4 regions of the Halobacillus sp. Cin3 genome follow, and region 2 is predicted to be linked to each of the others. Evidence: riboswitches for the same ligand, from Rfam matches in the RefSeq annotation. Region 2 holds a riboswitch; each other region holds the start of a gene.
What was found. Region 2 has a riboswitch for thiamine pyrophosphate ahead of tenA (thiaminase II). Riboswitches for the same ligand answer to the same signal wherever they lie in the genome.
Positions count from the first base shown of each region.

Region 1 (5,856 bases), 110 kb from region 2:
CATGATCGAAATTTTCTTCAAGGCTCAGGATTCGCTTGTAAGTGCGCTCGGAAATGAGATGGGTCAGTGGATTACAGTGGTGTCCTTTTTCGGAGGTATGCTGCTTATTGCCCTCATCGATAAAGTGATTCCGAAAGCCGGCAATCCTCACGAAGTGAAAAAGGTGGAGGACATGACACAGGACAAGCAGAAGGACCGCGACCTTTTGAAGATGGGAACGTTCACAGCCCTCGCCATCGCGATCCACAACTTTCCAGAGGGGATTGCCACCTTTACCGCAGCGTTGAACGATCCGGCTCTTGGGATTGCTATTGCCACGGCGATTGCCATTCATAATATCCCGGAGGGAATTGCGGTTTCTGTACCGATTTATTTTGCCACAGGAGATAAGAAAAAGGCGTTCAATCTTTCCTTTTTGAGCGGATTATCCGAGCCGATCGGGGCTATTCTTGCCTATCTTGTGCTCATGCCGTTCTTGAATGATATGGTTTTTGGGATTCTTTTCGCCGGTGTCGCGGGTATTATGGTCTTTATTTCGCTTGATGAACTGCTTCCGGCCTCCAGAAGGTATGGGGAGCCTCACTTATCTATTTACGGCGTTGTCGCCGGAATGGCAGTCATGGCGCTGAGCCTGCTGTTGTTTATTTAATAAAAATCCCCCGGCTGCCTGATGGCGCGCGGGGGATTTTTTAATACGTCTTTCCACTGTAAAGATCTTCAATGACACTTTGGATGCCCGCTTTTTTTCGCTGGATCAGCCGCCAGTTGATGGTGATGGATTCCTCCTGCCTGCTTCCAAGACGGGTAAGGTCATCCTCGACTTCGACCGTATGCGTGCTCAGTGCCTTGAATTTTTCAGCGGCTTTATCCTTGAGCCACGCTGTAATGTGCTCGTTCAACTGAGCTGTCTGCTCATCTTTGGAAGCGAGGGAGGTGCGGAATGTAAACTTTCCCTGATGGAATGAAAAGGTCGTCTCTTCTGAGTCTGCCTGATCAAATAACAGCTTATAGGAGCGGCCGAGATAGGTGATTTTCTGTCCCTCTTCCAATGAAAAAGGTCCAAGGTAGAGGTCCTCGTGTGTTCTCTGCCAATGATTTATGATCCATTCGGCTTTCTTTTCTACAAACGCATGAATTTTTTCCTCTGATTTTTCCTCAGGCGCCGTTACCTGTATCCCGTTTAAATCATCCAGATATATTTTTGTGAACTGCAGCTGCGGCTGTTTATGGACGGTATATTGTATCGTTGTCTGATTATGCTGTAGGAGCGGCATATCAAGACCTCCTTTACATGTCGGTGTTGTTGTAAAAAAACAGTGCCCCTGAATAGAGGAGCACTGCTTAGAGGTTACAGGGTGATTTTCGCTTCCCGCTTCTGAAAATCGACGTCCTGGTAATACGAGTTCTTCACAAGAACGTTCGGACCGAGGCATTCCACTGCCGGGCAGTGACAGTTGAGGCTTTTCGCTGTATCGGTCTGCATCCACTGGTGGTATGCGTCTTCCAAGGAAGTGTCCTGGATGTTGCCAAGACCGGGCTCGTCCCCGAAGTCGGTGACGATAATGTCGCCGCTGAATATGTTGACATTCAAGCGGGAGCGCCCATCCGGGTCGTTTCTTACCGTCACATTTTTCGCGCTGTACAGGCGCTTCAGCATGTCCAGATCCTCGTCATTGGTACTGCATGGATAGTAAGGAAGGGTGCCGAACAGCATCCACGTATCTTCATCACGGTGATCAAGCAGGCGGTTGATTCCTTTACGCATATCCTCAAGGCTCAGTGTTTCAAGTGCACTGGCGAAGTCCACCGGATACATCGGGTGGATTTCATGCCTTGCACACTTCATTTCTTTCACATGATCGTGGATCGCTTCCAGGTAAGGGAAGGTGCGGCGGTTCAGCATCGTCTCCGCCGATACCATGACGCCCTCATCCGCGAGACGCTGGGAGTTCTCCACCATCCGGTCGAAAAATTTCTTCCGGTTTTCCTCGGAAGGCTTGCGCTCCATCCGGGCAAAGCCGGTGTGGATGAATTCCTCAAGCGTTCCCCAGTTATGCGAAATATGTAAAACATCGAGATAGGGGATGATCGGAATATAGCGCTCATAAGGAAGCGTCAAGTTGGAATTGATCTGTGTGCGTACGCCGCGCTCATGGGCGTATTTTAACAAGGGGAGCACATAGTTTTCGACGGATTTTTTCGACATCATCGGCTCCCCGCCTGTGATGCTCAAAGTCCTCAGGTGAGGAATCTCGTCCAGGCGCTTCCGGATCAAATCCATAGGGAGCGCTTCAGGGTCCCTCTGCTGCAGGGTATATCCGACCGCACAGTGCTCGCAGCGCATATTGCACAGCGTCGTCGTCGTGAATTCAATATTGGATAACGTCATATGCCCGTGTTCCTTCACGTCCATGTAGGCTTCCCACGGGTCATACTCAGGTGTAAGCTTCTGAAGCTTCATGTTGGTACTCATAAAATATGAAACTTCCTTTCTATTTGATTAATTCGGTCTTAACCTTTCCTATTCTAACATTATTCAAGCTTGAACTATACCATTCCTTCCTGTTGAACGTGAAAAAGCAGCAGGAAACGCTTGCACATCGAAAAAGGAGTTTCCCCGTGTGACAGCGAAAGGAAAAGGGTAGACGAATAGATAAAGGAGGAGACCATTGATGCAGCCAACCGTTATTATTACCGGATCCTCCAGCGGATTCGGACAGCAGACCGCTGTGAAATGTGCAGAAAGAGGCTTCCGTGTGATTGCCACGATGCGGAATATGGAAAAAGCGTCGGTTTTCCAAAATGCAGACCTGCCGGAAGACGTGAAGCAGAAGATTGAAGTGTGGCAGCTGGATGTTACGGATGATCCATCCATTGAACGTTTTAAGGAAAAAGCAGAAAAACTGGAGCGGGTGGATGTTCTCGTGAACAACGCCGGCTATGCGGTAGGAGGGTTCCTCGAACAGGTTCCGCTTGAGGATTACCGCCGGCAGTTTGATACGAACGTCTTCGGTGTTATAGCCGTGACGAAGGCCGTGCTGCCCATCATGCGGCGCCAAGGGTACGGAAAAATACTAAATGTCAGCAGTGTCAGCGGCTTGATTGGTTTTCCCGGTCTATCCGCGTATGTATCGTCCAAACATGCGCTGGAAGGACTTTCTGAAAGCCTGCGCTTTGAGCTGCAGCCGTTCGGCATAGATGTCGCCTTAATCGAACCTGGATCCTTCCAGACGAACATATGGTCTTCCGGAATGGCGCTTCCAGAAGAAGTGCACAATCCTTCATCTCCCTATGCCTCTTACATAAAAGGACTGTGGAGTGCCTTGAACGAAGAGTCACGGGCCCAGCCGGATTCGGTCGCCGACCTCATGACAGGGCTGATCCAAAAAGACAAGCTGAAAAAACTGCGTTATCCTGTCGGGGCGGGCGTCCGTACCAACGTGCTTTTGAAACGGCTTCTTCCATGGGCATGGCTCGAGAAAACGGTATTAAAACGAATCTTAGGTTCCAACAAGGCAGAAGGAGGAAAAACAGATGGCCGAGTACAGCATTCTTGATGGGGCAGAGGAAATCAAATACGAGGGCAATGAGGTGGGGATTCTCGTTTCCCACGGGTTCACAGGGACGACCCAGAGCATGCGTCCGCTCGCTGAAGCATACGCACGTGAGGGATATACCGTTTATTGTCCGCGGTTGAAAGGACATGGCACAGCACCGGAAGATATGGAGGCGACGTCCTATAAGGACTGGATTGAATCAGTGGAGAGCGCCTACCAATGGCTGAATGAACGGTGCAGCTCTATTTTTGTTGTCGGTTTATCCATGGGAGGAACGCTTGCCCTTTATATGGCCAGTGAGCATAAGAGCGTCCAAGGGGTTATTCCGATCAATGCAGCTATCGATATCCCCGTGATGGAGGAGAGCGCGGCGACAGAAGAACGTTTTCTTGATGCCATCGGATCCGATATTAAAGACCCCGATCAGGATGAACTTGCCTACGACAAAACACCAGTCAAATCCATTACCGAAATTACGGTCTTAATGGATCATGTGAAAAAGCGGCTTGACACGATTCACTGCCCGATTCTGATTTTCGTCTCGGATGAGGATCACGTCGTCCCGCCAAATAATTCAGAGGTGATCTTTGATTCGGTCTTTTCGGAGCATAAGGAGCTTGTCCATATGGAAAACAGCTACCATGTCGCAACTCTTGATCATGACCAGGATTTGATTGTCGAGCGCAGTCTGGAATTCTTCCAGAGGTATACGAATACAAAATAGACTCTATTCCCCGGGAAATAAGATTTGTCATCGGAAAGAAGTTTGATATAATAGATGCATAGCAAGAAGAGTAATCGGTACAAAGCCTACAAGGGGAGCCTAGCGGCTGAGAGTGAACCTCGTTCAGACCCTTCGAACCTGTCAGTTAGTACTGGCGCAGGGATGGCGGCTTTTTTGATGGTGCAATGCATTCGGGATCCCTCCATCAGGAAGCGTCCCTGTCTGCATTGCTTTTTTTGTGTCTTTTTTTAAAGGAGGAATGCTGGAATGAGAAACCGCAGAGTACTATTTTTAGTTGAAATTGCGATCTTTTCCGCATTAGCACTACTACTGGATATCATCCCGTTTTTATCATTTAAATTATGGGCCCAGGGCGGCTCGGTTTCGTTTGCAATGGTTCCGGTCTTCATTATGGCCTTCCGCTGGGGCGTGAAGGGCGGCGCAGCGACCGGACTGCTGCTCGGCATCTATCAGATTCTGACCGGTGCCTATATCATCACCCCTTTGCAGACGCTGTTGGACTACATTGTGGCGTTTGCGGTGATCGGTGCGGCAGGAATCGTGGCCAAACCGCTTTGGAATGCGATCCGCTCCAAGGAAACGAAAGCCTTGATCGGCTGGATCATTACCGGCTGCTTTATTGGCAGTGTACTCCGTTTTTTCGGTCATTTTGCGGCGGGTATCATCTTTTACGGCGAATTCGCTCCGGAAGGACAGCCGGTCTGGCTGTATTCCCTCGTTTATAATGGTGGATACATGCTGCCTGCGTTTATCCTCAGCGCTTTTGTAATCAGTCTTTTGTTTATACAGCGTCCGAAGCTCGTGCTTCATTAAAATGAAAAAAGCCTTCTGCCACAGCGGCAGAAGGCTTTTTTTTCCATGTTTCAAAAGGACCGGTGGAGTGAAAAGACAGGCAGAGACCAGGGGGGATAGGGATGAAAAGAATAAAAGGATTACTAAAGAAGAAATGGGTCTGGCTGCTGCTTTTGATTGTGCTGCTCCTATCGGTCATGATCGCCTATCATACTTCATGGAAAGCGCTCCCTGAAGGTGTGTCCTATAAAGGGGATGTGCACCAGATGGAGGATATCGAGTTTTTCCGGGACCTCTCCTATGAAAATCAAGAGGGGGATACGGTTCATGATCTTCAGGTTTTTGAAGAAATGTATTCCACTATAGGAGGAGCGGATGATTTTATTGTCGCTGATATGTTTCTCTTCAACGGCTACACCAATGGGAAGCATGAATTTCCCGAAATCAGCAGACGTCTCGTGGATGCCATATTAGAACGGAAGAAAGAAGTGCCTGACCTTGAAGTTGTCTTCATCACCGACCAAATCAATACCACCTACGGATCCTATGAGTCGGAAACGATCCGACGGCTGGAAGATGGTGGGGTGAACGTTGTCTTAACTAACCTGGACAAACTGAGAGATTCCAATCCGTTATACTCCAGTGCCTGGCGCCTGCTGTTTTCATGGATGGGGACGGAAGGGGACGGATGGATCGGCAACCCGATTGCCAAGGAGGCCCCTGACGTGACGCTCCGATCCTACATGAAGCTGTTGAATATTA
Region 1 covers NZ_CAMZMV010000001.1:191,539-197,394, forward strand. Annotated here, with positions in the region: gene zupT (zinc transporter ZupT) at 1-649, shown strand, start outside; gene QMA39_RS01060 (YgjP-like metallopeptidase domain-containing protein) at 690-1,274, opposite strand; gene yfkAB (radical SAM/CxCxxxxC motif protein YfkAB) at 1,349-2,473, opposite strand; gene QMA39_RS01070 (SDR family oxidoreductase) at 2,673-3,557, shown strand; gene QMA39_RS01075 (alpha/beta fold hydrolase) at 3,535-4,281, shown strand; TPP riboswitch at 4,363-4,461, shown strand; gene thiT (energy-coupled thiamine transporter ThiT) at 4,549-5,115, shown strand; gene QMA39_RS01085 (phospholipase D family protein) at 5,217-5,856, shown strand, end outside.
Region 1: it holds a riboswitch for thiamine pyrophosphate, as region 2 does, so the genes downstream of both, thiT (energy-coupled thiamine transporter ThiT) here and tenA (thiaminase II) in region 2, are expected to answer to the same signal.

Region 2 (5,856 bases):
CTCTGCTGCTCCCTTCATGAACCCGGCTACTCCCTCGGTCCATGTCGGTCCAGGAAGGACGGCGTTAACGGTTACGTTGGTGCCTTTTGTACGCTCCGCCAGGCCGCGGGTCAAGGAGTTAATCGCACCTTTTGTTGTGGAATAAGGAATCATTTCCGCCAGCGGTTTCACGCCGGCTTCACTGGAAATGTTCAGGATCCGGCCGGTATCCCGTTCAAGCATTTTGGGAAGGAAATGACGCGACAAACGTACGGCACTCATGATGTTGGTTTCAAAGTAATTCATCCAATCCTCATCGGTTACATCTTCGACATCTTTCACTTCAAACATGGCTGTATTATTCACAAGTACATCCAGGTCACCGATGGCCTCGACTTTTTGGATCAGCGCATCTGCGCCTTCTTTCGTCGACACATCAGCAGCAAATCCTTGAATGTCTCCGTGAGGATTTAATTCGTTTACAATACGATCGAGCTTTTCCTGAGTACGTCCATTAATGACGACGCGTGCACCTTCCTCAAGGAAAGTTTTCGCAATTTCTTTTCCGATTCCTTGTGTAGATCCGGTCACAAGGACAAGTTTATTTCTAAGTTGTAAATCCATGGTTGGAACACCTCTTTATCTTTTATTGCAAAGAGTATCGTACGGCTTTTGAGAAAGATACACAATGAATATGCTCACCAACCTTTTCTCCGGGAAGGAGAGGAGTTTGGTGTGTCGTGTCGAATTTGGTAAGGATTGGATGAAAAAGGAGGTTTGTATATGTCGTATTCTTATATCATAAACGTAGAAGCGGCCATTATGAAAAACGGTCAGTTTCTGCTCATTCAGCGGTCACCGGAAGAGGAGCATGCCGGCGGTCTCTATTCGCTGCCTGGAGGGAAAATGGAGTTCAGTCCGGATTCCCTTGATGTGCTGGAAGATAACGTCCGCCGTGAAATCAAAGAGGAAATCGGCCTCATTTTGGATGGGGACCTTACCTATGTACACAGCAATACTTTTTTAATCGGGGATATCCAGGTTCTGAATGTCGTATTTTTAACTGCCGATTTCAAAGGAGAGCCTTATATAAAGAGCCCGGAAGAAGTGGCGGACATGGTCTGGGTAGAGCCCGATCTGAACGAGAGTCCCGTCCCGATTCCTCCCTGGACAGCCAACAGTATCCAGAAAGCAGTGGAACGGCAGTCGAAAATCTATTTTTGACAAAAAATTCTAACGTGTTACGATGAAAGAGAATTGAATAGCGAGCGATCCACTAGGGGTGCCTTCTCAAAGGCTGAGATTAAAGTAATGCTTTAAGACTCTTGGAACCTGATCTGGTTTATACCAGCGTAGGGAAGTGGCCGATACCTATACATGTCTATGAAAATAAATGTATATCAGCCACTTTTCCTATGCCGGGGAAAGTGGCTTTTTTAGTGGGAAAAATCAGTGGCGGATCGTTCAACAAAGGAGAGAGTGGACATGAAATTTTCAGAAGAAATTAGAAAAGCCGTAGATGAGATTTGGGAGGGAAGCTTTCAGCATCCTTTTGTAACGGGGATTGGAGAGGGAACGCTTCCTCTCGAAAAGTTCCGCTATTATGTGCTTCAGGATTCCTATTACCTGTCCCATTTTGCCCGTGTCCAGTCATTGGGAGCTGCAAAGTCTGAAGATATGGCTGTCATGGCCAATATGGCGTCTCATGCTCAGAGTACGTACGAAGCAGAGCTTGGGCTTCATGAGAATTTTTCGAAGCAGCTGGGCATTACGCAGGAAGAGCGGGAGCAGTTCAAACCGTCACCAACGGCCTATGCTTATGCGTCCCATATGTACAGAGGAGCGTATAACGGGGACTTAGGGGATGTGATTGCGACGATTCTTCCGTGCTACTGGCTGTATTATGAAGTCGGCGAACATTTGAAAGAGTCGTCGCCGGAAGAACCGGTCTACCAGGAATGGATCGCGGCTTACGGCGGGGATTGGTTCCGGACGCTTGTAGAGGAGCAGATCGAGCGTCTTGATGAACTGGCTGAAAAGAAGACAGATGCCGGCAGAGCCAGGATGAAGGAATTGTTTATCATCAGCAGTCAGTATGAATATATGTTCTGGGAAATGGCTTACCGTATGGAGGAATGGCCGTTTGATATAAAACAGTCGATCGCAGCCGGACGTGAATGAAACTGCATGTCATATCCACAGGGCGGCAGTCCCGGGAGGAACTGTGCACGAGGGTGGCTGCGATTGAACCAATGATCGATTTCTTCCACCTTCGAGAAAAGCAGTGGTCCGCAAGTGAAATAGCGGGAACTATAGATACTTTGACGGAGCTCGGGTTTCCGACCGAAAAGCTCGTGATCAATGACCGGGTGGATGTAGCAGCAGCAAAAGCGGTGCCACACGTGCAGCTGGCTGGTCACAGTTTATCGGTTCAAGACGTGAAGCGAGCGTTTCCATCTTTACACGTCAGCTGTTCCGTCCATTCGGCAGAAGAAGCGGTGGCCGCAGAGGCTGAGGGAGCGGATGCTGTTCTATTCGGCCATGTCTTTGAGACGAATTCCAAACCCGGGATGCCGGGGAGGGGGCTTGGTGCACTGAAGACCGTCACCGGGGCCGTGTCCCTGCCTGTCATTGCTATTGGGGGATTAACACCGGAAAATGCTTCCAGTCTTAGGCATTACGGAGCGTCGGGAGCGGCCGTGCTGTCGGGGGTTCTTCTGGCAGAAAACGCTGAAGAAGCGGTGCGCCGTTATCGATATCAATTGGAAAGGAGATGAAGGGATGCTTTATGACGCAATCGTTGTAGGTGGAGGAGTCATTGGCAGTTCTGTGGCCTATCAGCTTGCCAGGCGGCAGAAAAAAGTGCTCGTCATCGACCGGGGGAAAACCGGACAGAAGGCATCAAGCGCCGCAGCGGGCATGCTCGGTGCTCAGTCCGAATGGAAAGGGGACGATCCGCTTTTTCAGATGGCGAGAACGAGCCGGGCGATGTTTCCTTCTCTTGCAGCTGAATTGAAAGAGCTCAGTGGAGTGGATATCGGGCTCCAGCAGAAAGGGTTATATAAAATTGCTCTTACAAATGAGGAAAAGGAAGCGTGGAAGCAGCTGGGGAAATCGCAGAAAGCGGTCGGTGAAACGGCTCGGTGGATCGATCGTGATGAAATGCGTGAAACAGAGCCGTCTCTTTCAGACAGGATTTCAGGAGCTTTATACCTGCCGGAAGACGGTCAGGTGGACGCACCAAAGCTGACGAAAGCGTTTGCCGCTTCGGCCGCAGCACTCGGCGCGGATTTCCTGGAACACACGGACGTCACCGGCTTGGTGGAAGAAAACGGTCGGATCATTGGAGTCAGAACCATCGGAGGCACGTATACAGGGAATGCGGTCATCGCAGCGGCCGGGGCATGGAGTGCTTCACTGCTGAATGCTGAACGCACCATTGTGGAAACGTACCCGGTCAAAGGGGAGTGCTTTTCTGTCCGGACGAAACGCCCGCTCATCACAGGGACCCTTTTCACAAAAGACTGCTACATCGTTCCGAAGGCCGGAAACCGCCTCGTTATCGGTGCCACTGAACATGTGGGTTCCTTCGACGAGTCTGTTACCTTAGAGGGCCTTTTTCAATTGATGGAAAAAGCCCGCCGCCTCATTCCTTCACTTACGGAATCCGAAATGGAAGATACGTGGGCCGGAATCCGGCCGCAGACGAAAAGCGGCATTCCTTATGTCGGCCCTCATCCTGAAAAAGAGGGGTTATGGATGGCGACAGGCCATTATCGGAACGGCATCCTGCTTTCAGCGGTGACAGGAAAGCTGATGGCTGATCAAATCGAGGGGAAGTCGGTGGATCCTGACTGGGTGACGAGTGGACAAAGCTTCATCACGATAGAAGGAGGTTTATCATGAATGTGAAATTAAATGGCGAGTGGCATGAGATTCCTGACCATCTGGATGATGTCCGTACGCTCCTGAGTCACTTTCAATTGGATAACCGGGTGGTCATGGTGGAACTGAACGACACCATATTAGAAAAAAGCGAGCATGGCCATTCACAACTGCATGAAGGTGACCAAATTGAACTGGTCCAATTCGTAGGAGGGGGATAATAATGCTTAAGATTGGAAATTTTACGTTTAACTCACGACTGCTTTTGGGGACAGGGAAATATCCTGATTTTGAAACGCAGAAAAAGGCTGTAGACGTATCGGAAACCGATATCCTCACCTTTACCGTCCGGAGAATGAACATTTTTGAACCGCAGCAGCCGGACCTGCTTCAACAGCTGGACGTCGGCCGTTATACACTCCTGCCTAACACGGCAGGGGCGGAAAATGCAGAAGAGGCAGTGCGGCATGCAAAATTAGCCAAAGCTTCCGGACTTTGCGATATGATTAAGGTAGAAGTGATCGGCTGTAAAAAAACGCTTCTGCCTGATCCTGTCGAAACGTTGAAGGCGACGGAAATGCTGTTGGAGGAAGGCTTTACGGTTCTTCCTTATACGTCCGATGACGTCGTCCTTGCGAAAAGACTGGAAGAAATGGGAGCCCACGCAATAATGCCCGGGGCGTCCCCGATCGGGTCAGGGCAGGGGATTCTCAACCCGCATCAGCTGGATTTAATGATTGAACAGGCAGAAGTGCCGGTCATCGTGGATGCGGGCATCGGTTCACCAGCCGATGCAGCAGCGGCGATGGAGCTTGGCGCTGATGGTGTGCTGTTGAATACTGCTGTATCTGCCGCCGATGATCCTGTGAAAATGGCGGAAGCGATGAAGCTTGCCATACAGGCAGGACGGCTAGGATTTGAAGCAGGGAGGATCCCGAAAAAGCGTTATGCTGCGGCCAGCAGTCCAATGGAGGGAATGAGCCGAACATGAACGACCGATATTCAAGACAGACTTTGTTCCAGCCCATCGGGGAAAAGGGGCAGGAGAAAATCAGCAGCAAACATGTGCTGATCATCGGGGCAGGTGCCCTCGGAACCGGTGCCGCTGAAAATCTTGTGCGCGCCGGGGTGGGAAAACTGACGATCATTGACCGCGATTATGTGGAATGGAGCAACCTTCAGCGTCAGCAGCTGTATACAGAAAAGGACGCTGAAACCCGACTTCCGAAAGCGGTAGCTGCCCGGCAGAGGCTGGAGCAGGTAAACAGTGAGGTCATCATTGATGCAAAAGTCATCGATGCGACACCGCTTGAACTGGAGCCACTTCTGGATGGTGTTGATGTCATCATTGATGCCACTGATAATTTTGATATCCGGATGATCATCAATGATCTATCTCAAAAGCATCAGATCCCCTGGGTTTACGGGGCCTGCGTCGGAAGCTACGGCATCAGCTATACCATTCTGCCGGGAGATACGCCGTGCCTGCACTGCTTGATGGAGCAGGTGCCGCTTGGAGGATTGACGTGTGACACCGCAGGCATTATCAGTCCAGCGGTCCAGATGGTGACCGCTCATCAGACAGCAGAAGCTATGAAGCTGTTAGTTGAAGATTGGGGCGCTGTCAGGAAGAAACTCGTTTCTTTTGATCTATGGACGAATCAGCATTCAGCCATCGGCGTCTCCAGCGTGAAAAAGGATGACTGTCCGTCATGCGGCCGAGAGGCATCCTATCCATTCTTATCCTATGATCAGCAGATGAAGACAGCAGTCCTCTGCGGGCGTGACTCTGTGCAGATCCGCCCGGCATCGAAGCAGGAATGGAACCTGACCGTTCTCGCAGAGACGCTTGCCGGTCAGGACGGCAGGGTGGAGAAGAACCCTTACCTGCTATCGTTTACGACAGGGGATAAACGGATGGTGTTCTTTAAGGACGGACGTGCCCTCATTCACGGAACCCAGGATGTAGCTGAAGCCAAAACACTCTATCAT
Region 2 covers NZ_CAMZMV010000001.1:304,580-310,435, forward strand. Annotated here, with positions in the region: gene QMA39_RS01725 (SDR family oxidoreductase) at 1-603, opposite strand, end outside; gene QMA39_RS01730 (NUDIX domain-containing protein) at 763-1,203, shown strand; TPP riboswitch at 1,248-1,355, shown strand; gene tenA (thiaminase II) at 1,465-2,160, shown strand; gene tenI (thiazole tautomerase TenI) at 2,157-2,756, shown strand; gene thiO (glycine oxidase ThiO) at 2,761-3,885, shown strand; gene thiS (sulfur carrier protein ThiS) at 3,882-4,085, shown strand; gene QMA39_RS01755 (thiazole synthase) at 4,088-4,855, shown strand; gene QMA39_RS01760 (thiazole biosynthesis adenylyltransferase ThiF) at 4,852-5,856, shown strand, end outside.

Region 3 (5,856 bases), on a different contig from region 2:
CTGCTGCTCGTTCAACGTGCCGATATTCAACAGAAGGCCGTCTGCTAAACGAGCGACATCCCCGGCTTCCTGAACGGCATTCGACATAATCGGAGAAGCGCCGAGAGCAAGCAGGCCGTTGGCTGTATAATTCATGACGACCGCATTGGTAATGTTATGAATCAAAGGGCGTTCACTCCGCAGCTGCTGGATCAACGTTTGTGTCATGAATGAAAAACCTCCCTGCGTACGGCAAAATGATTGGTCGGGCCATCCCCTTTACCAAGATCGAAAGAATGGCGAATGGCCGCTGTAACAAAATGCTTGCCCTTCTCTACCGCCTGCGTGAGCGGATATCCCTGGCTCATATAAGCGGCTATAGCAGCCGAGTACGTGCAGCCTGTGCCATGGGTATTCGCTGAATCAATCCGTTCTTCTTCGAAGCTGTGCAGCTGATATCCGTCATATAAAAAGTCGACCGCTTTCCCTTTTAAATGGCCGCCTTTTACAAGCGCAGCACCGGCTCCCAGCTGTTCTACAATTTCCACAGCCGCTTCCTTCATATCTTCTTCATGATCGATCCTGCGATTGAGAAGGGTTTCTGTTTCCGGAATATTAGGGGTCACAAGCGTCGACTCTGGCACAAGATGCCTTTTTAAATAGATCTGTTCTTCCTGCTCGACAAGCGGATCTCCACTTTGAGCAATCATAACAGGATCCATAATGTACGGAGCATCGATGGTCTGCATCCAGTCTTTAATGACCTGCATCATTTCCTTATTGGCAATCATCCCTGTTTTCACAGCATGTACCGGCATATCTTCACTAACCGCAAACAGCTGCTCACGGATGAAGGAGTCAGGGAGGTGATGCACATCTTTAACTCCTGTCGTATTTTGGGCGACAACCGAAGTCACCACACTCATACCATAGCTTTTCAATTCCTGGAATGTCTTCAAATCGGCCTGGATACCAGCTCCACCACTTGGATCCGTACCGGCAATTGTTAATACACATGCGGGGTTCATTGAACCACTTCCTTTCCTATAAATGATTCTTTTCAATTGGATTCCATCAGGACTGCGGGAGCGGGCTTTCCACCTTCACTCTTGATAAAACGAACACAGCAATGACCGCTCCTGACAGACTACTCACTAGAAACGACGGAAGAAACGCAAAGACCGCTGCTGAGCTTCCCATGAACCAGTTGGCGGCGGGAGCGGCGGCCAGAGCACCAATCACACCTGTGCCCAGCACTTCTCCGGCTGCTGCAGAAAGCTTCCGTGCATATACCTTATAAAATACACCGGCAAAAAACGCCCCGAACATACCTCCGGGAAAAGCCAGAATCGTCCCGAGCCCCAGCAGAAAACGCAGCAGGCCGATGACAAAAGCGACAGCCACCGCTGGAATCGGACCGAGCATAACGGCTGCCATGACATTGACAGCGTGCTGGACAGGATAGGCTTTTGCTACTCCAGCGGGAAACCATAAAAACTGCGAGCCAAGTGTCCCTACTGCCACAAGGACGGCCATGAATGTAAGGATTCTGGTTTTATTCATCGGTCAGCTCCTTCCTGTGAATAAAATAAAAAAACCAGGTCCTCCGGGGACCTGGTTTTGATAGAAGAAGTCGATCAATGACGATCATGTGACTACTTCCCTCCGCTGGTATTAACCAGATCAGGTACGTAAGAGTCAGAAAGCGTCCATGCTTTCCTCTCAGCCTCTTCAGGCTCCCCTAGTAGTTTTGAAATCTATTCATTTGCATCAATCATATCAAAACTGGTTGAATCTGTCATCCTCTCCTGCTCCATACAGCCGGCAGAGAGACCTCCAAGCAAAAACATTTCCGTTCACAGCGGCCCGGGCTTTTCTACTTTTTTCAGGAGCCACAGCCGCACACTCAGCTCCAGTAAAAATAAATCATCCGCGTTCAACAGGGACAACCCCGTCAGCTGTTCAATATTCCTAAGCCGGTGCAGAAGGGACTGCCGGTGCAGATTCAGAGCTCTCGATGTCTGGCTGACATTGCTGTTGTACTTGTTATACACCATAAATGTATGGAGAAGCTCCGCCTGCCTTTTCTGATCGTAATCAATAAGCGGCTGGAGAGTATCCTGAACAATTTCCTCGATTTCTTTTTTATGGGATAAGGCCATCAAAAGCCTGTTCATCCTTGTCTCCTTAAAGAATGTCCGTCCCCCTGCCTCGTTCTGCTGCTCTCCCATCTGCAGGGCTGTCCGCGCTTCCTCATAGCTGTGATGGAATACTTGATACCCGTCTTTATGACACGAAATCCCCCATTGAATCGTGACACCTGCCAGCAGCTCGAACAAACGCCTTTCGACAAGGTCCAGAAATTGATTCGCTGCTTCCTCACTGCCTTCTTTGTCCGCCTCCAAAAAGATGATGACTCTCTCTTCATCAAAGGTCGTCATCACCTGCCGCCCCACCATGTGCCCGGCATAAGCAGCCTCCTTTTGGATGTAATAATTGCGGCTCTGTAGAGAAGAAGAAGAGGGAAGCTGTCCGTCGTTTCCTACCGACCGGCTTGCCGGCTGATGGAACAGAACCTCTCCGACAAAACAGACGTAAGGTTTCTCAAGATCATAGCCGAGAAGCCCGGCTTTCGACAACAGCTGCTTGTCCATGCGCTGCTCCTGCTTCGCCAGATCCAAAAGAAAGTTATCCTTGAGACGGATTTCTGTCATTTCGATGGCATTTTCCTTCACGAAATAAAGGGCACAGGCGGTCAGCGTGTGCTCCAGAATTGTCATCATCTCTGTTGTTACCTCTTGATCCTTTTCCGGCTGAAACAACAGATATCCCTGCTTCTTATAGTTGGATAGAATCGTAAGCTGATAACAGCATTCCTCACCGATTTGATAAGCTTCTATAAAATGTGTAAGCGGGTGCTCCAGATGGAAAGGATGCTCAATTAAGGAAACAACCGCTTCTTTACGTCCGTTCAACGCATCAATCAGGGAAGAATCAAAATGCTGATTGGCCCGGATGTGCTTCAAATGGTCGCTGATGGCATTGGGCAGCCCTGTATATTGATAGAGGATGGTCGTGATTTCCTGGAGTCCCTTCCCATTCAGGACACAATTGATCAATTCCTGACGGATCCCTTCAACATGCTTGTGAACCTTCTGTTTCTCTTCATTGATTAACTGCAGCACGCCTTGAAGAATATCCGCAAACCGTACCTCCCAGGGGATTTCCACAAGCACGAGCTCATGTTGTTCAGCTAGAGCAATGATACGATCAGGGATTTTAAACAAATGACGGCCGGTGGCAAAAGCCAGAATGGAAGCATCTGACCGGATGACATCCTTCACGTAGGCCTCCAGAGCCGGGATATTCTCCCCGCATCCCACTCCGGTGCTGAGAACGAATTCATTGTTTCTCACAAAATTTTCGACAGGCGTCTCTATGACAGAGATCCACTCCACATCACGGTCATAAACAGGTGTCTGCACGTTCGCTTTCTCTAACATCGGCAGCTTCAATACCTCTTCAACAGGTACACCCATCCCCACTCCCCCTTTTTCAGCTGTCCATCCACGTTTTAACCGTATTTGTATCTACATTGTTTCCCGTAATGATCAAGACCACAGGTCCTTCCGAAACCGGCTGATCAAGAAGATAGCCGGCTCCAACAGCAGCTGCTCCCTCTACGATGATTTTATGATGATCAAGGAGACTGTATAATCCTTCTTTAATGCGGTTTTCCTGTAAAAGCACCCCTTTATCCATCAACGACCGGGTCATAGAAAATGTATAACGATTATCCTCGCCAATGCCCCCGAGCAGACTGTCTGCGAGGGTGTATTCTTCTTCCAGCTTAACGACCGCCCCTTTTTTCAGGCTTGCCTGCATGACAGCACTTCGTTCCATCGTCACCCCGGTCACAGAAACAGTGGGATCCATCTTTTTCAAAACGAAACCGATCCCGGATAAAAGGCCGCCCCCGGACAGCGGGATCACCACTTCTTTCAGTTCAGGAAGCTGTTCCATCAATTCAAGACCGATGGTTCCCTGTCCTGCAATCACCTCGGGGTCATCAAAGGGCTGGATGATCGTCATTCCATATTTAGATGCCAGCTCCCTGCAGCGAACAGCAGCTTCATCCTGACCGGCCCCTGTTTGTTCGATATCCGCCCCCAGACGTTTCAGACGGCTAAGCTTCGCTTCTGGCACACGGCGGGAAATACAAACCGTACAAGAGATACCCATCTGCCGTGCCGCATAGGCGGTGGCGATTCCATGATTTCCTGTTGAAAATGTTGTCACACCACGCTTTTTTTCTTCTTCTGTTAAAGATAGCAGCTTGTTTGCCGCCCCCCTTATTTTAAAAGACCCTGCTGGGTGGGACTGTTCCATTTTCAAATAAACCGGCTGCCCTGAGCGTTCGGAGAAAAACTCCGAATACACAAGCGGCGTCGGTTTCACGATGCTCTCGATACGTTTTCTCGCTAACCACACATCTCTCAACACCATCTCTCCCAAATAACTCCCCCCTGTAAATAGATAAAAAATTCTGATTATTACTCATTATAGGGGATGGAACGATAGTCGGAAAAGGGGCAGAGTGTGGAATCTTTTCAAAATCCTCTACAAAAGAAGCCCTCCCGTGACAGGGAGGGCTTGATGTATTCAAGATGATTTCTTTTTTCCGGACGTCGTTGTTTTCGTTCGTGCTTTTGTCCTGCGCTTTTTCGTGGGTCCTTTTGTCTTTTCAAGGGATTTTTCCAAGGCATCCATCAGACTTGTAACGTTATCCGGAGCCGGTTTATCCTTCGCTGTTGTAATTTCTTCATTATTCTTCTTCGCTTCAATCAGTTCCATCAACGCTGTCCGGTAGTCATCTTTATATTTCCCAGCATCAAATTCGGTGGTCAGCTGGTCAATCAATGTAACGGCTGTACTCAGTTCCTTTTTGCTTAAATCGGATTCTTCAGGGACGTTTGGGACATCCTGGACACTGCGCACTTCGTCAGGATAATGAATGGTCTCCATGACTAAGGTGTTCTCATACACCCTTAAAACAGCCAGCTGCTCCTTCGAGCGGATGATGATTTTGGCAATTCCGATTTTACCGGTATCCCCCAGAGCCTGGCGCAGAAGGCTGTAGGCTTTGGCCCCGCCTTCGTTTGGAGAGATGAAATAGCTCCGTTCAAAGTATATCGGATCGATCTCCTCCAGTTTTACAAAATCGAGGATTTCCACCGCTTTATCGTCTTGTTCCTTTTTCAGCTGCTCTAAATCCTCGTTGTCCAGGACAACAAACTTATTTTTCGCATACTCGTAGGCCTTAACAATTTCTTCACTCTCGATCTCCCTGTCACAGACAGGACAGCGCTTTTCATATTCCACCGGCGAATGACACTCTTCATGCAGCTGCCTCAGCTTAATGTCCTTATTTTCTGTAGCAGCATGCAGTTTCACAGGAATGTTGACCAGACCGAAACTGATGGTTCCTTTCCACATGGTGTGCATAGTGATGGCTCCTTTTTTCTTAGCTTTTGCGTTCAAAGTGAAAATATGTTCCATCGTGAAAGGACAACCTAAGGGAAAAAGGAGGAAACGTATGAAACGTCCGATGCTGCTCACCCCGTCCGACGATCTACCCGAAGGCCAGGAGTGGATGTATGAACCAAAATATGATGGCTTCCGGGCACTCCTCGAATGTACATCTGAAGGCATCCGCCTGATCAGCCGGAACGGGAAGGATTTAACAGATAAATTCCCTGAAATCAGCGAAGCCGCCCCTCCTCCGGATACAACTCCCTTCGTCTTGGACGGGGAAATTGTCATTTTAAATACAGCTTTCCAAGCCAATTTCGACCTTCTCCAAAAGCGGGGACGTTT
Region 3 covers NZ_CAMZMV010000003.1:191,164-197,019, reverse strand. Annotated here, with positions in the region: gene thiM (hydroxyethylthiazole kinase) at 1-207, opposite strand, end outside; gene thiD (bifunctional hydroxymethylpyrimidine kinase/phosphomethylpyrimidine kinase) at 204-1,007, opposite strand; gene thiW (energy coupling factor transporter S component ThiW) at 1,054-1,542, opposite strand; TPP riboswitch at 1,623-1,732, opposite strand; gene QMA39_RS11670 (PucR family transcriptional regulator) at 1,836-3,518, opposite strand; gene QMA39_RS11665 (pyridoxal-phosphate dependent enzyme) at 3,535-4,485, opposite strand; gene QMA39_RS11660 (Ku protein) at 4,642-5,484, opposite strand; gene ligD (DNA ligase D) at 5,576-5,856, shown strand, end outside.
Region 3: it holds a riboswitch for thiamine pyrophosphate, as region 2 does, so the genes downstream of both, thiW (energy coupling factor transporter S component ThiW) here and tenA (thiaminase II) in region 2, are expected to answer to the same signal.

Region 4 (5,856 bases), 640 kb from region 2:
TGGAATAGCGCTTCAGCTGTTTGAATCTTCCTTTTACTGATTTGGATTCTGTGACTCCACGTATCCGGTGGGCCGCCCGGATCTGATCGAATTCTTCTTTCATCATTGGAAGGAAACGGTATCCTGCCATCAGTCCATAAGCAAGCTTCGGAGGCAGTTTCAACTGTTGAATGAGGCTTAATATGAAATGAACCATGTTTGTCGTAAATACAAACAAAAGAGATAAGGCGGCAAAGGCCATTACACGAAAGGAAAGCGCCAGAGCCATCAACAAGTCTTCTTTTGGGAACAGAAAACCAGCAAGGCGGATAGTCTCGCCGGGCCTGGCTGGTTCATCGGCAAAGGCAATGGTCGTCCACAGCATCCCGAAGGCGAACAGGGTGAACGCTGAGAGGTATAGGAGATATACTCGTTTCCGAAACCTGCCGAAAATCAATGTCAAAGCGATTGTGAATCCTGTGAAGACAAAAGGCGTTACAGGATCGAATAAAAAGGCAAGGACAAAGACGAGTCCGATTATCGTGCAGGCTTTCATGGCAGGATTAAGAGTATGAAGGGACATGAAGGCAGCTCCTTTCTATTAATAATCGATCCAGTTGAACAGGAAGGGGAGGTTCAATATGCCAATCCGAAAGTCGGTTATGTTTCCACAGATGCTCTGGGAGACCATCGTAAGCGATCCTTCCTTGTTCCAACACGATCACCCTTGTCGCATAGTGGTGAACAAGCTCCATATCATGTGTGATCATAAATAAGGTGGTCCCTTGTTGAAAGCGCTTTTCAAGCAGAGCCATCAGCTGTTGGGTGGAGACTGCATCCTGGCCGAAAGTCGGTTCATCCAGCAAGAGAAGTGATTGATTTTCCACTATCATCGTGGCCACGCTTAAGCGGCGTTTCTGCCCCTGACTTAACTGATAAGGATGATGCTTGTCTAATCCATCCAATCGGCAAAGGGAGAGCAGATTTTCAACCTGCCGGCATATTTCCAATTCGGGTGTTCCCCGCTGTCTTAAACTGAACGCAATTTCCTCGAACATTTCATCGGTTACAAATTGGTGCTCCGGATTTTGAAAAACATACCCCACCTGTGACCGTAAGTCGTCCGCTTTCCATGTAACCGTGCCTTTGTCGGGCTTTGTGATGCCGGCCATTATTTTGGATAGGCTGGATTTGCCACTTCCATTCGCCCCTACCACAGCAATCCATTCTTCTTCATAAAGGGAGAACGTAAGATCTTGTAAAATAGCTTTCCACTGAACATCGGATAATTCCAGGAGCGGCTTCCCGCGTCGGTTCGGGTGACGAACACCTGAAGGAACTTCAATGTCCCGCTGCGTCAGTTCTTCCAGGGTAAATGGATAGGGAGGAGGGCTGCCTTCGTCTATGCTGTACTGCACAGCATAGGGAAGCCGGATACCTTGATTGTGGATGGCGCGGGCCTGGTTATTGAGGACTTCTTTTAACGGTCCCTGAGTAAGAATCCCTCCATCGGAATGGAGTACAACGACATGCTTGAGAAGCTCCAGCCATCCTTCTAATCTGTGTTCGATTACAATCAAGGTGAGACTCCTTGTTTTTTTTATTGAAGTCAGAGTTGTAATGAAATCACGAGCTGACTGCGGATCCAGATTGGCTGTCGGTTCATCCAGGAGAAGGATGTCCGGTTCCATCACCAGCACACAGGCAAGGGCCAGTTTCTGCTTCTGTCCGCCGGACAAATGATGGATGAAGGATGTTTTTTTATCCAGTAAATTCACCTGTGCAAGGACATCATCTATTTTGTGTTCCATCTCCTCAGCAGGTACATGAAGGTTTTCTAAACCGAAGGCGATTTCATCCTCGACGGTGAGCATACAAAATTGAGTTTCGGGGTCTTGAAAAACACTTCCAACGGTTTTAGCCAGCTCTCCAGGTTTGAATGCGCGTGTTGAACGTCCGTAAATGGTAACACGGCCCTTCATCTCACCATCCAAATCCTCCGGGTAAAGCCCGTTTATACATTGGACAAGTGAGCTTTTTCCTGAACCGCTCGGGCCAAGGATGAGTGTGTCCTGTTCGTTTTGGATGGAGAGGGTGATATCCGTCAATACGGTTTTTTCATTTTCTTCATACGTAAGCGTCAGGTTTTCCAATTGTACAGCCGTCTTCATCAGGAAGCCCTCTTCTTTCTCAGTTCCCGTCCGAGAGCAAAACTGGAAAGGACGCCGGTACGTGCAAGTCCGTCAGCGATGGCCTTACCAAATACTCCGGAAATCACAGCGCCGCTGACCATACGGACAATCAGCATGGCAGCAACGTATCCACCACTTAACGCAGCGTATCCAGATTGGAAATACCCCCATGCAAAACTGAAAACGGCAGCCATCACGCCGGCGAGCATGAGTACAGAAAGATGATAAGACCGGTAACGCGTCAGAGCAAACGCACTTTCGGCTCCGAGTCCCTGAACCATTCCCGTTAAGATCAAAATAGGTCCGGAAGCATTTCCAAGCAGAACTTCAATTGTCGCTGCGATGGTTTCAGAGAGAAAAGCTGCGCCCGGGCGGCGTAAAATATAGGCGGCAATGATGGATACGATGAACCAGATACCAAAGATAAAATCATATCCGATTGGACCAAAGAGACCTGAGAGAAGTTTTCCAACAGGCAGGAAAGCGAGGTAGACAACAGCGAAAACGACAGACAAAACAGATAGAACAACGATTTCTTTGAGTTTCCAGTTTTTCATAAGATGCTCTCCTTTGAGGAAGGGCTGTTGACCGACACCGATACAGTCATGACGGTGTGAGACGACCCTGAAGCTTCTGTCTCACGGAAAACATTTTCCAACCCTTCGAAAACCGTATGGGTATCTCCGTCAAGCCTTGTAGAATAGTGGGCGGGCGTCACTTGGATGCCCTTCGATTTCATCGCTTCAATCTGCTTGTATATTGTATCCATATAGCTGCCCCCTCCCATTGGATACAGGGAAAACTTAGCTGCCAATGGCTGGGTGATCGAGCGGGAGGCGTCTTCATTCCTCCGGTGCAGGGATTCAGCCATATACGTATCTCCAGCCGAATCTCCCGGGCACCCAATTGAATAAGTCGCATGAAAAGCCGCATGAACATTTGTTTTGGATACATGAAGAAGGATGGCCTTCGTCACATCAAAAATATGTTCCACTCGTCCCCGTACCGTCGTTGTGACATCATCGGTATCGAGCCATACTTTAGATGTATCCACTTTCTTTAAGCTTTCCAGAATTATACCCGCAAACTCATCACTCATCGGATGTATAGAAAACGAACATCCGGCAATTTTTGATGTACCACAAACTTGATCCATCCATCATTCCTCCTTTTTTTAAACACAAAAAAACTGCATCCCATGGGAATGCAGTCCGTTGATCGATGAATAAAACCTGTAAAGGCCTGATTGATAGAACGGCTGCACTTCCCCACGCTAGTATTATCTAGTTCGGGTGCCAAGGGTCGGATCATCCTCTCAGCCGCTCGCAGCAGCTCCCCTAGTGCCTCATATGTATACAGTTTTTTGTATTGATTCTATCGTAGCGGATGTTGGAATATTTGTAAATGTTTATTCTTCTTTTTATGAATACGAACGATAGAGTTCATTTTCAAAATCTTCCAATCGTGGTACGCTGAGGGTAATAGAATCCGTCATTTATTGAGTGGAATAAAAGAGTCGGGCAATCAGAAGACAAGGGATACCATCAACAGGAAGGGGAGACAGGCATGAACAATCACATGCATCGGGCAAACAGGTGGATAAAGCGGTATGCACGTCCATTGGAAGCCGCCAGATGGGAAGCTCTTTTTGGAAGAGGTCCTAAAGAAAAAGTTCTCGATTATTTGAGTGCGTTCCAAAATGAAGATGGAGGTTTTGGTCATGGAATTGAGCCGGATTTTCAACTTCCAGCTTCTTCTCCAATGGCCACATGGGCAGCTTCCCAAGTGCTGACTGAATTGAATGTATCTTCCAAAGAGCCGATGCTTCAACAGATGGTTTCCTACCTGCTTCGCTCGTATGATCGTCAATCAGGGATGTGGCCCTCGGTTGTTCCTGAGGTCAACCATTTTCCTCATGCACCCTGGTGGTCGTGGAGGGAAGGGGTGCAGTCCAACTGGATGTTTAACCCGGCGGCGGAATTGGCCGGTTTTCTCATCGACTGCTCCCAACGGGATACGGAAGCCTGGGAAACGGGTGTGGCTGGTGCTGTTAAAGCTGTAGAACATTTGATGAGTGTCAGTCAGATGGATTTCCACGAATGGCAGTGCTTTCAAAATCTACTGATCTCCTTGGACAAGCATAAAGGACATGTTCATAATCTAATGCCTTATGGACTTGATCAGGTGCAGTCCCACCTTCTTGCTTTAGGCGAGAACTGCTTTAGTCAGGATCCTTCGGAATGGGGAAGTGGGTACGGTGCTCTTCCGACTGACATAATATCGTCCCCACAGCATCCGTTATATGCTAAATATAAACCTTTAGTATTGGAAAACATCCGTTATTATTTGAAGACGCTGAAGGAAGAAGGCATCTGGGATATCACCTGGGACTGGGGAGACGGAACAAAAGCTTTTGCTGTAGCCGAACAACAATGGAAAGGAATTATGGCAGTTCAGCGTTGGAAAATCATCCATGCTTTTCAAGGAGAATGGTAAAACGACATAGAGGCCATAGCGTCTCTGTTGTACGTGGAGGTTGGAAAAAGGGGCGTTTTTTATCTTTTCCCAGCCCCTTCCTTCTTTATGGAATCCTGTTTCCCGTTATCTCCCGATAGAGGAAATCGGTTCTTTATACAGTGGGGATAACCAGCACAGAGGGAGGAGCAAAGATAAGCGGGCTCATACCTGTTTGTTTCACTTAGCAGCAGGTGCTGGTTTTGTGGTTATCCGTGTCCTGATTCATGAGGGGGACGTCCTGGTGACCGGGAGTATCTGTGCTGCTTTTGTTAATGGTTGAATCAGACGATGTTTCACAAGCGTCTACTCAGTGGATGACCTGAAGGAGATCACCCTTGGTTAAAAGACCACTTGCTGTGAAGGCTCCTTTTTCAGTAATATAAAGGAATAAAGAAAACCGGGATACATGTGTTATGTATCCCGGTTATTTTTATGGCTTAAACAATCTTAATTTTAAGTTGTCTTCATTCTGAGAGCAGTCCAGATAAGGAAGTTTTTCATAAGGATAGTACCGCACAGTTGTCGGGTTCATATCAAGCAGGCCGAATAGTTCCTTCATATCCGTAATCCGATTCAATTGAATGAGCGTATCTTTCCCTGCGAACGATTGGAATCTTGCAGACGTAAATCCTTCTTCCTTGATAAAGTTAAGAATGTCCATTAGTTAGTCTCCTTATGGCCGTAAGCTGGTTGGACATGTGCTCATTATATTTTCATAGACTTAACCGGCTTCGATACCTACCGGCTGTTATTCTACAATAACAAATATCTTGGAAAATAGCCAACTTTTCCCGTCTACTTATTGTTTTTGTAATATAAAAAAGAAAAAAGCCACGTATCCAAAGACACGTGACTGTTCTTAGTAATAGGGAGAAATCATTAAATAGACAACGACGCCTGTGAAACTGACATAAAGCCAGATCGGCATCGTCCAGCGGGCGATTCTCCTATGTTTATCCACTTTCATTGCCAGACCTCTGAACAGTGTTAACAGGGCCAGGGGTACAATAAGTGCGGCCAGCACAATATGGGTGATCAGAATAAAGTAATAAATACCCGCCACCAGACCCTCGCCGCCGAAGGACGTTGATTCAGACATGGAATGGTACGTGAGATATGAAACTAAAAACAACGCTGTAGTTGTAAAGGCAGCAAAAATGAACCGTTT
Region 4 covers NZ_CAMZMV010000001.1:944,633-950,488, reverse strand. Annotated here, with positions in the region: gene QMA39_RS05130 (energy-coupling factor transporter transmembrane component T) at 1-562, opposite strand, end outside; gene QMA39_RS05125 (ABC transporter ATP-binding protein) at 543-2,150, opposite strand; gene QMA39_RS05120 (ECF transporter S component) at 2,150-2,728, opposite strand; gene QMA39_RS05115 (YkoF family thiamine/hydroxymethylpyrimidine-binding protein) at 2,725-3,327, opposite strand; TPP riboswitch at 3,420-3,520, opposite strand; gene QMA39_RS05110 (hypothetical protein) at 3,738-4,667, shown strand; gene QMA39_RS05105 (hypothetical protein) at 5,119-5,349, opposite strand; gene QMA39_RS05100 (DUF420 domain-containing protein) at 5,548-5,856, opposite strand, start outside.
Region 4: it holds a riboswitch for thiamine pyrophosphate, as region 2 does, so the genes downstream of both, QMA39_RS05115 (YkoF family thiamine/hydroxymethylpyrimidine-binding protein) here and tenA (thiaminase II) in region 2, are expected to answer to the same signal.